2 regions of the Pseudomonas sp. C9D1 genome follow, and region 2 is predicted to be linked to the other one. Evidence: predicted binding sites of a transcription regulator. Region 2 holds the regulator's gene; the other holds the start of a gene.
What was found. The regulator LexA, encoded in region 2, represses DNA repair genes until DNA is damaged. The targets are predictions, from matches to a motif close to CTGTNTNNNNANACAG.
Positions count from the first base shown of each region.

Region 1: the regulator LexA is predicted to act here: its motif matches at 1,636-1,651, upstream of imuA (translesion DNA synthesis-associated protein ImuA).

Region 1 covers NZ_JBSZIE010000002.1:315,052-320,222, reverse strand. Annotated here, with positions in the region: gene ACXI0U_RS09805 (methyl-accepting chemotaxis protein) at 1-240, opposite strand, end outside; gene ACXI0U_RS09800 (GGDEF domain-containing protein) at 425-1,465, opposite strand; gene imuA (translesion DNA synthesis-associated protein ImuA) at 1,728-2,339, shown strand; gene ACXI0U_RS09790 (Y-family DNA polymerase) at 2,341-3,756, shown strand; gene ACXI0U_RS09785 (error-prone DNA polymerase) at 3,753-5,171, shown strand, end outside.
Region 2 covers NZ_JBSZIE010000001.1:1,323,987-1,329,157, forward strand. Annotated here, with positions in the region: partial or broken gene topA (type I DNA topoisomerase) at 1-805, shown strand, start outside; gene ACXI0U_RS06150 (DUF6586 family protein) at 875-1,393, shown strand; gene ACXI0U_RS06155 (hypothetical protein) at 1,465-1,698, shown strand; gene sulA (SOS-induced cell division inhibitor SulA) at 1,798-2,259, opposite strand; gene lexA (transcriptional repressor LexA) at 2,271-2,879, opposite strand; gene ACXI0U_RS06170 (TetR/AcrR family transcriptional regulator) at 3,120-3,827, shown strand; gene ACXI0U_RS06175 (L,D-transpeptidase) at 3,872-4,396, shown strand; gene nagZ (beta-N-acetylhexosaminidase) at 4,406-5,171, shown strand, end outside.

The DNA of each region.
Region 1 (5,171 bases), on a different contig from region 2:
GCGCTGGGCCAAGCTGGCGAAGCGCTCGAACAGCTTGCTGACATTGCCGCTGACCAGTTGGCGCACCTGGCCGATGTTCTGCTCCCAGGCGGGCAACACGGCGCTGAGCAGGGGCTGGCAATCGGTGGTCGGCGGGGCCACATCCACCGGCGCCGCTTCCACCACCACCGGGGCGCGGGGGCGCAGGAGGAGGGCGGCGACGGCGGCGAGGGCGATGCCGGCACCCGCGACCCAGGGCATCTCCAGCCCCAGGCCGGCGATGCCGAGGAGAAGGGCGAACCAGAGAACGGAATAGGCCAGCACGGCAAGGTCCCGGTAGTGGATGGATACCCGGAACCATAGGAGGTGAAGCGCTTCGTCGAAATCGGGGTGGCCCCTAGGGGCGTCTAGGGGAATCCGGTCATAGCGGAAATGGCGCGGGCGATCAGGGCACGCAGTCGCTGATCACCAAGCGGTTGCGGCCCAGGGCCTTGCCTTGGTAAAGGCGCTTGTCGGCACGGCGGTAGAGCTCGTCGCCGCTGTGGCCGTCGACCTGCCATTCGGCCAGGCCGAAGGTGGCGGAGAGGGGGATGAGCTGTTCGCCGTAGTGCAGGGGCGACTGTTGCAGGTCGAGGCGCAGCGCCTCGACCAGGTGCGCGGCGGCGTCGCGGCGGGTTTCGCGCAGCAGCAGGCCGAACTCCTCGCCGCCCAGGCGGCCGATCAGGTCGGTGGCGCGCAAGCGTTGCTGCAGGCGCTGGCAGATGTGCCGCAGGGCCTGGTCACCGGCATCGTGGCCCCAGCGATCGTTGACCTGCTTGAAATCGTCCACGTCCAGCACCACCAGCACCAGGCTGAGACCGCCCCGTTTGGCCTCCTCGATGCTGCGCTCCAACGCACGCTGGAAGAAGTCGCGGCTGGCGACGCCGGTCAGCGCATCGCTGTGGGCCAGACGCCGCAACTGGGCGTGGGCCACTGCACGGCGGGCCTCGTAGATGTGCACGAAGGCCATGATCAGCAGCCCGCAGAGCATGGCGTTGCCCAGGTCGATCAGACCCCTGGCATCGGCTGCCGGGGGGAAGCGCAGCAGGTAGGCGATGACCGCCACGGCCAGATAGGGCATGGCCAGGAGAAAGCCACGCAGCTTGCCCAGCAACAGGTAGGAGAGCACCGGGATCAGGTAGATCCAGACGAAGGCCGTGGGCGAGGCGTCGGGCATGACGATGATGTAGATGAGGAAGCTGAAGGTGGGCAGCAGATAGGCATAGAGCCAGGGCGTGAGGACCTGGACGTGGCGGATGCGCTGGCAGGCCCAGCCGAGCAGGATCGCGGTGGCCATTTCCAGGAAGGACAGGACGAGGTTGCCGGCGATGAACTGCAGCACGGAGAAGCAGGCCAGGGTCAGGGCGGTGGAGCTGAAGATCAGCCGCACCAGGGCTCGCTGGTCGGCGTCTTCGAGGCCGGTGGCGCTTTCGTGGGGCTGCTGCATCGACGGGCTCATCCTGCATGCCGTGAGCGCCTAGGCTATCCCAAGGCATTGGCGCCCCGTTAGCCTTTCCTCCGGTTCCGCTCACTTTTTGTACAGGGCATTCGCGCCAGGGGCAGGCCGCCCGTCCTACGGCAAGTGGCGTGCATTGCCGTAGGAATAGGACTGGATTACTGTATATAAATACAGTTATTCATGCCGAGCCCTCCATGCCTGCCTCCTTTCCCCCTGCCGTAACGGGCGCTTCCAGCCGGAGCGACGCCTGATGGGCGCCGTGGTCGCCCTCGATGCGCTGCTGGACGAGCGCCGGGTCTGGAAAGGCCAGGCCAGCACCCAGCCGAGCGGTGCCCAGCCCACCGGGCATGCGGCCCTGGATGCGGCATTGCCGGCGGGCGGGTGGCCGGAGTCCGCGCTCAGCGAAATCCTCGTGCCGGGCACTGGCCTGGGTGAGCTGCAATTGCTCTGGCCGACCCTGGCGCGCCTCACCGCCAGCGCCGAGCGCGTGGCCCTGGTGGGCGCGCCGTACCTGCCGTATCCCCAGGCCTGGCAGGCCGCCGGGGTGGACCTGCGCTGGCTGGTGCTGATCGAGGCCGAGGGCCGCGATGGGCTTTGGGCCGCCGAGCAATGCCTGCGCTCGGGCAGCTGCGGCGCAGTGCTCTGCTGGCCACGCCAGGTGGATGACCGCGCCCTGCGCCGGCTGCAGGTGGCGGCGGAAACCGGGCAGACCCTGGCCTTCGCCTATCGCCCCCAGCAAGAGGCGCACAACCCCTCGCCGGCGGCCCTGCGTCTGGCCTTCGACGGCCCCGGCCGGGTGCGGGTGCTCAAGTGCCGGGGTGGCCTGGCGCCGGCCGCCAGCCTGGCCCTGGCGGGGCACTGACATGCGCTGGGCCTGCATCCTCCTGCCGCAGCTGGCCCTGGACGCCGTGCTGCGCCGCCGCGACGACCCTGAGGCGCCCCTTGCGCTGCTCACCGGTACGCCCCAGCGCCGCGTGCTGCAGGCGGTGAACCCAGCCGCCCGGGCCCTGGGCCTGCGCGCGGGCATGGGCCTGACCGCTGCCCACGCCCTGACCCGCGATTTCGCCCAGGCCGAGTACAACGCCGCGGAGATCGAGCACTGGCAGCGCTTTCTCGCTGCCTGGGGCTACGGCTTCAGTTCCCATGTGAGCCTGCGCTACCCCCGTGTGCTGCTGGTGGAGATCGCCTCCAGCCTCGGCCTGTTCGGCCCCTGGCCGCGTTTCGAAGCACGCCTGCGCGAAGAGCTGACGGCGCTGGGCTTCCGCCACCGCATCGTCGCGGCCCCCAACCCGGTGGCGGCGCGCATCCTGGCCAACGCCCACGACGGCCTGGCGGTGGCGGAGGGCACAGCCCTGCGTGAGGCCCTGGAGCGTCTCCCGGTAGAGCGTGCCGGCTTCGAGCCCGAGGTGGCCACGGCCCTGGGGCGCATGGGGTTGCGCCGCCTGAAACAGGTGATGACGCTGCCGCGCGACACCCTGGCCAAGCGCTTTCCTGCACGGGTGCTGCAGCACCTGGACGAACTGCAGGGCAGCCGTGCCGTGGTCCTGGACTGCTACCTGCCACCGGATGAATTCAATGGCCGTATCGAGCTGAACTTCGAGGTGGAATCCAACCAGGCGCTGCTGTTCCCCCTGCGCCGGCTCACCGCCGACCTGGCCGCCTTCCTCGCCGGGCGCGACAGCGGCGTGCAGCGTTTCGTATTGCATCTGGAACACGCCAGCCAGGCGGACAGCCAGGTGCCTGTGGGCCTGCTGGGGGCCGAGCGCGACCCGGCGATGCTCTTCGAGCTGGCCCGTGGCCGCCTGGAGCAGCTGCAGGTGGTGGCGCCGGTGCGCGGCATGCGCCTGCAGGCCCGTGACCTGCCGCGCTTCGTGCCCGAGCACCGCGAGCTGTTCGACCCGCGCCCGCAGCAGAACCTGCCCTGGGAGCAATTGCGCGAACGCCTGCGCGCACGCCTGGGGGATGACGCCGTGCGCGGCCTGCAGGCCCACGCCGACCACCGCCCCGAACATGCCTGGCGCCTGGGGGTGGACGGCCTGGCCGGGCCCTTGCTGCAGGGGCCGCCACGGCCCGGCTGGCTGCTGCGCGAGGGCCAGCCGCTGCGCGAGTTCGCGCCGCGCATCCTCGCCGGGCCGGAGCGGGTGGAATCCGGCTGGTGGGATGGCGACGACCAGCGCCGCGACTACTACCAGCTGGAAACCCGTGACGGCCGCCGCGCCTGGGCCTGGTGCCCGGCCGGGGAACTCGGCCCCTTCACCCTGCTGGGCTGGTTCGCATGAGCGCCGGGTACGCCGAGCTGCACTGCCTGTCCAACTTCAGCTTCCAGCGCGGGGCCTCCAGCGCCGCCGAGCTGTTCGAGCGCGCCAAGCAGCAGGGCTACGCCGCCCTGGCGATCACCGACGAATGCACCCTGGCCGGCATCGTGCGGGCCTGGCAGGCCGCCAAGGACAGCGAGCTGCCGCTGATCGTCGGCAGCGAGATGGCCATCGAGCACGGCCCGCGCCTGGTGCTGCTGGTGGAGAACCTGGCCGGCTACCAGCACCTGTGCCGGATCATCACCCGGGCTCGGCGCCGCGCCGCCAAGGGCGAATACCGCCTGCTGGCGGAGGACTTCGACGACGCCCTCGACGGCCTGCTGGCCCTCTGGCTGCCCGGCGAGGCGGCGGATGCGGAGGAAGGCCGCTGGCTGCGCGAGCGCTTCCCCGGCCGCCTGTGGCTGGCGGTGGAACTGCACCGCGGCGCCGATGACGCCAGCCGCCTGGCCCGCTTGCAGGCCCTGGCGGCGGAGCTGGGCATTCCCGCCGTGGCAGCCGGCGATGTGCACATGCATGCCCGGGGCCGCCGCGCCCTGCAGGACTGCATGACCGCCATCCGCCACCACTGCACCCTGGCCGAGGCCGGGCAGCGGCTGTTTCCCAATGGCGAGCGGCACCTGCGTTCGCGGGCGGTACTGGAGCGCTTCTACCCGTCGGCGCTGCTGGCCGAGACCCTTGTGATCGCCGCGCGCTGCCGCTTCGATCTGGGCGAGATCAACTACCAGTACCCCCGCGAGCTGGTGGCGGAGGGGCACACGCCGGTGAGCTGGCTGCGCCATCTGGTGGCCGAGGGCATCCCCAAGCGTTGGCCCAAGGGCGCCAGCCCTAAGGTGCTGGAGACGGTGGCGCACGAGCTGTCGCTGATCGAGGAGCTGGGTTATGAGAGCTACTTCCTCACGGTGCATGACATCGTCCGCTTTGCCCGCTCGAAAGGCATCCTCTGCCAGGGGCGCGGCTCGGCGGCCAACTCGGTGGTGTGCTTCGTGCTCGGCATCACCGAGCTGGACCCGAGCCGCTTCAACCTGCTGTTCGAGCGCTTCCTGTCCAAGGAGCGCAAGGAGCCGCCGGATATCGATGTCGATTTCGAGCACGAGCGCCGCGAAGAGGTGATGCAGTACGTGTTCCGCCGCTACGGTCGGGGCCGCGCCGCACTCACAGCCGTGGCCAGCACCTACCACGGCACCGGGGCGGTGCGGGATATCGCCAAGGTGCTGGGCCTGCCGCCGGACCAGGTCAACGCCCTGGCCGATTGCTGCGGCAGCTGGAGCGACCACGCACCGCCCGTGGACCGCCTGCTGGAGGCCGGCTTCGATCCCGAAAGCCCGGTGATGCGCCGCGTCCTGGCGCTGACCCATGAACTGATCGGCTTTCCCCGGCAT
Region 2 (5,171 bases):
CTGCCGCGAATGCGGCCGGCCGATGATGATCCGCACTGCATCCACGGGTGTGTTCCTCGGCTGCTCGGGCTACAGCCTGCCGCCGAAAGAGCGCTGCAAGGCCACCATCAACCTGGTTCCGGGCGACGAAATCGCCGCGGACGACGAGGGTGAGTCGGAGTCCCGCGTACTGCTTGGCAAGCACCGTTGCCCCATCTGCAGCACCGCGATGGATGCCTACCTGCTGGACGAGACCCGCAAGCTGCACATCTGCGGCAACAACCCGGATTGCGTTGGCTACGAGATCGAACAGGGCCAGTACCGCATCAAGGGCTATGAAGGCCCGAGCCTGGAATGCGACAAGTGTGGCAGCGAGATGCAGCTGAAGACCGGTCGTTTCGGCAAGTTCTTCGGTTGCACCAATCCCACGTGCAAGAACACCCGCAAGCTGCTGAAGAGCGGCGAGGCTGCACCGCCGAAGATCGACCCGATCAAGATGCCGGAGCTCAAGTGCGAGAAGGTGGACGACACCTACGTGCTGCGCGATGGCGCTTCGGGCCTGTTCCTAGCCGCCAGCCAGTTCCCCAAGAATCGCGAAACCCGTGCGCCCCTGGTGCTCGAGCTGATTCCGCACAAGGAAGAACTCGATCCCAAATACCACTTCCTGCTCAGCGCACCTGCCAAGGACCCGGATGGCCGTCCGGCAGTGATCCGCTTCAGTCGCAAGACCAAGGAGCAGTACGTGCAATCGGAAGTGGACGGCAAGCCTACCGGTTGGCGCGCCTTCTTCGACGGCGGCAAGTGGAAGGTCGAAGACAAGCGCTGATGGACTGTTGCGCGCCGGGGTAGCCTGGCGCGCATACTAGCCAACCGATTTTGCGACGGAGTGGCCGCCATGGCGCATGAACTCTATACCCGTACCAACCAGAAGCTCTATTTCGCCGGCCTGGCGCTCGAATCCTGGCGCAAGGCGGAAGAGGGCAGGGCGATGAATGCCCAGGCGCTGGTCCAGGCGGAGCGCGAAGCGGCGCTCTTCCACCTGTATGGTGCCTTGCTCGGGCTTTGCCACGAGATCGCGGGCTACTACCGCCTGCCCGAGGCCAATGCACCGCGCCCCGAGATGCTGCTCACTGCTGACGTGCTGGCTGCTGCGCCGAGCCCTGAACTATCGGAGCTGGTGGAACTGGCCCAGCAACAGGAAACCTGGCTTGCCGAGCTGCTGGTCGCCTATGGCGCGCTGTTCCTGCCGCCCCAGGCGCCGAAGAAGGCCAAGGTCGATCCGACGTTGCCTTTGATAGAAGCGGTGAGCGTCGATGACGAGCCGCCGGCCCTGTCCCGGGCAACCCTGGAAGAGTGGCGGCAACACCTGAAAAACCTGGCATTGCGTTTCCGCGAGGCGCTGTCGGAGTGCTGAGTTGATCGATGGGCTAGGGTGGCCCGTCAGCCGGCTGGTACAATGCCCACCTTTAGTGGAGAGATGACCCCATGCCAACGTCCTTTCTGGAAATAGTCGAGCTGCCCGACGGCCGCATCATCCTGCGCCGCGCGGAAGACGAGGAGGCGTTGGTGACGCTGGACTTCTCTTCTGACGCCAAGGCATTCCTGCAGGGGCATCACCTGGAAGTCGCCAAGGCCATGCTCAATGTGGGCGTGCAGATGGCCGGCCGCCTGGCTGAAGGCGAAGTGGACCACGAAGAAGGCCCGCGCGTCCTGCACTGACGGGACGCTCTGTCGGCTCCCGCTCGCTGGAACCGATTATTCCTCACCCGTGTTACCAACCCGTTGCGGCTACATGGCCTGTTTACGGGTAACGGTCTCTTATCCCAGTCGGATATTCAGGCTTTGCGCGCCACCCTGGCGTGCGGCGTGTGCGAGCGCCTGCTTTTCGATGCGGTTCAGCGGCAGCCAGCTGACGACCGTATGGCTGCGGCCCAGCCTCAGGGCTTCGCAAGCCAGTTCCAGCGCGCTGCGTTCTCCCCTTGGGTCGAGAAGCAGGATGCGCTCCCGATTCAGTCCGGCATCCCGCAACCAGGCCTGTGTCAGGCTGGCGGGCGCACCGATCAGCGTCAGCCAGCGGGCATCCTGTTCCTGGCTGAGCTCCCGCAGGATGGGGGCGAGCAAGTGGCGGCAGTGCCCGGCAGCTCCGCTCAGCGAAAGCTCACTGAAGGCTTCGGGCTCCTCTTCCCATTGCGGCTCCAGTGCCAGGGGCGCCGGGTTGGCGACAATGGCGTCGTGGAATAGCGGCAGTTGGGTTCGGCCAAACGATTGAGGGAACTGCATGACGCCTCCTATCAGCGGCGGATGACGCCGACGCTCAAGCCTTCGATGACCAGGTCCTGCTCCTGCAGGTTCACCTCGATCGGTGCGAAATCCGGGTTCTCGGCGATCAGCCAGACCTTGTCGCCTTCGCGCTTGAAGCGCTTCACGGTGACTTCGTCATCCAGGCGCGCGACGACTATCTGGCCGTTGCGAACTTCACGCGTGGTGTGCACGGCCAACAAGTCGCCGTCATGGATGCCGATGTCCTTCATGCTCATGCCGCGTACGCGCAACAGATAGTCGGCGCGGGGATGGAAGAACTCCGGGTTGATGCGGCAGGATTCCTCGATGTTCTGTTGGGCGAGGATGGGAGCGCCAGCGGCTACGCGGCCAATGATGGGCAGGCCTTCTTCCTCGGTGCTGGGCTCGAAGCCAGGAATGCGGATGCCTCGGGAGGCGCCGGGTGTCATCTCGATGGCGCCCTTGCGGGCCAGCGCCTTGAGGTGTTCTTCAGCGGCGTTGGGCGATTTGAAGCCCAGTTCCTGGGCGATCTCCGCGCGGGTGGGCGGATAGCCGTTGTCTTCTATGCAGCGCTTGATGAAGGCGAGGATCTCGGCTTGGCGGGGCGTGAGTTTCAGCATGTCGGCGCTCTGTCTTTTTATACAGTGACTGGAATTATATACAGTGATCATCGCTTGGCAACAAGTGTTCTCTGCATCCTCTGCCGGGCGGCCATTGAGCTCTAGTGACTTGCCCGCTGTCTTGCGGGAATATGTCGCCTGCGAGCCGTGACCGGAGCGTCAGAAGATGGTGTATGCGGCTTGACAAGCCAGCGGCCTGAAACGTATGTTTCAAACAAGTGTTTGTCAGGCGGAGGAGCCATGGCCCAGTCGGAAACCGTCGAACGCATTCTTGATGCAGCGGAACAGCTGTTCGCGGAGAAAGGCTTCGCCGAGACTTCGTTGCGTTTGATCACCAGCAAGGCGGGTGTGAACCTGGCTGCTGTGAACTATCACTTCGGCTCGAAAAAGGCGCTTATCCAGGCGGTGTTCTCGCGCTTCCTGGGGCCTTTCTGCCAGAGCCTGGAGCGCGAGCTCGATCGCCGGCAGGCGAAGACCGAAGCGCGCGCGACCCTCGAAGAACTCCTGGAAATGCTGGTCGAGCAGGCGCTGGCGGTGAAGCCGCGCAGCGGTAACGACCTGTCCATTTTCATGCGTTTGCTGGGCCTGGCCTTCAGCCAGAGCCAGGGGCACCTGCGCAAGTACCTCGAAGAGGTGTACGGCAAGGTCTTCCGCCGCTACATGCTGCTGGTCAATGAGTCGGCCCCCAAGGTGCCGCCGCTGGAGCTGTTCTGGCGGGTGCACTTCATGCTCGGGGCTGCGGCGTTCAGCATGTCCGGCATCAAGGCGCTGCGCGCGATGGCCGAAACCGATTTCGGCGTGAATACGTCCATCGAACAGGTGATGCGCCTGATGGTGCCGTTCCTCGCGGCCGGCATGCGCGCGGATACCGGCTTGTCCGACGAGACCCTTTCCAAAGCGGTGCTCAAGCCGCGTAGCAAGTCCCCGAGTACGCCCGCCAAGGCTTGATCGCCGGTGGGCGAGGCCATGGGGATCGGCTAAGCTAGCGCCCCATGTCCGACCTCGATCTACTCCATGTCTCCATCGCTGACCAGCGCCTCTACGGCTTTGCCGGAGAGCGTCTGGTGCTGCGCCTTCCCGTCTCCACCGCGCTCAATGGCGCCGGTGAACTCAGTGGCTCCAATTGCACCCCGCGCGGCCTTCACCAGGTGCGCGCGAAGATCGGTGAGGGGTTGCCGCAAGGGGCTGTACTGCGTGGCAGGCGTTGGACCGGCGAGACCTGGACGCCGGATCTGCATGCCCAGTTTCCCGGACGCGACTGGATACTCAGCCGCATCCTCTGGCTGAGCGGCCGCGAGCCCGGGCGCAACCGCCTCGGCAAGGTCGACAGCATGCGTCGCTACATCTATTTGCACGGCACGCCGGACAGCGAACCCATGGGCGTGCCGCTGTCCCATGGCTGTGTGCGCCTGCGCAATGCCGACCTGCTTGAACTCTTCCCCCGCGTGCCCGTCCACTGTGCTGTTCTGATAGACGAAGCACCTCGTCCCGAGTGGTCCGTGGCCGAACTCTCCTAAGGAAATCCCATGCAAGGCTCCCTGATGCTGGACATCGGCGGCACTTGGCTGACCGCTGAAGATCGGCAGATCCTGCGGCAACCGGAAGTGGCCGGCCTGATCATTTTCGCCCGCAATATCGAGGACCCGCGCCAGGTGCGCGAGCTGTGCGCGTCCATCCGCGCGGTGCGCCCTGACCTGATCCTCGCCGTCGACCAGGAGGGCGGTCGCGTACAGCGCCTGCGCAACGGCTTCGTGCGCCTGCCGGCCATGCGTGCCCTGGCGGACAACGACAACGCTGAAGCCCTGGCCGAGTATTGCGGTTGGCTGATGGCCACCGAGGTGCTCGCCGTTGGCCTGGACATCAGCTTCGCGCCCGTGCTCGACCTCGACCACCAGCGCAGCGCGGTGGTCGGCAGCCGTGCCTTCGAAGGCGACCCACAGCGCGCCGCCGTGCTGGCGGGTGCCTTCATCCGTGGATTGCGTGCCGCCGGCATGGCCGCCACCGGCAAGCACTTCCCCGGCCATGGCTGGGCCGAAGCGGACTCCCACGTGGCCATTCCCACCGATGAACGTAGCCTGGAGCAGATCCGCGCCACGGACCTCGTGCCCTTCGCGCGCCTGGCCTCGGAGCTGGACGGCATGATGCCCGCCCATGTCATCTATCCCCAGGTCGACCCGCAGCCCGCCGGCTTCTCGAAGCGCTGGCTGCAGGACATCTTGCGGGGCGAATTGAAATACTCCGGGGTGATCTTCAGTGATGACCTGTCCATGGCCGGTGCCCACGTGGTGGGTG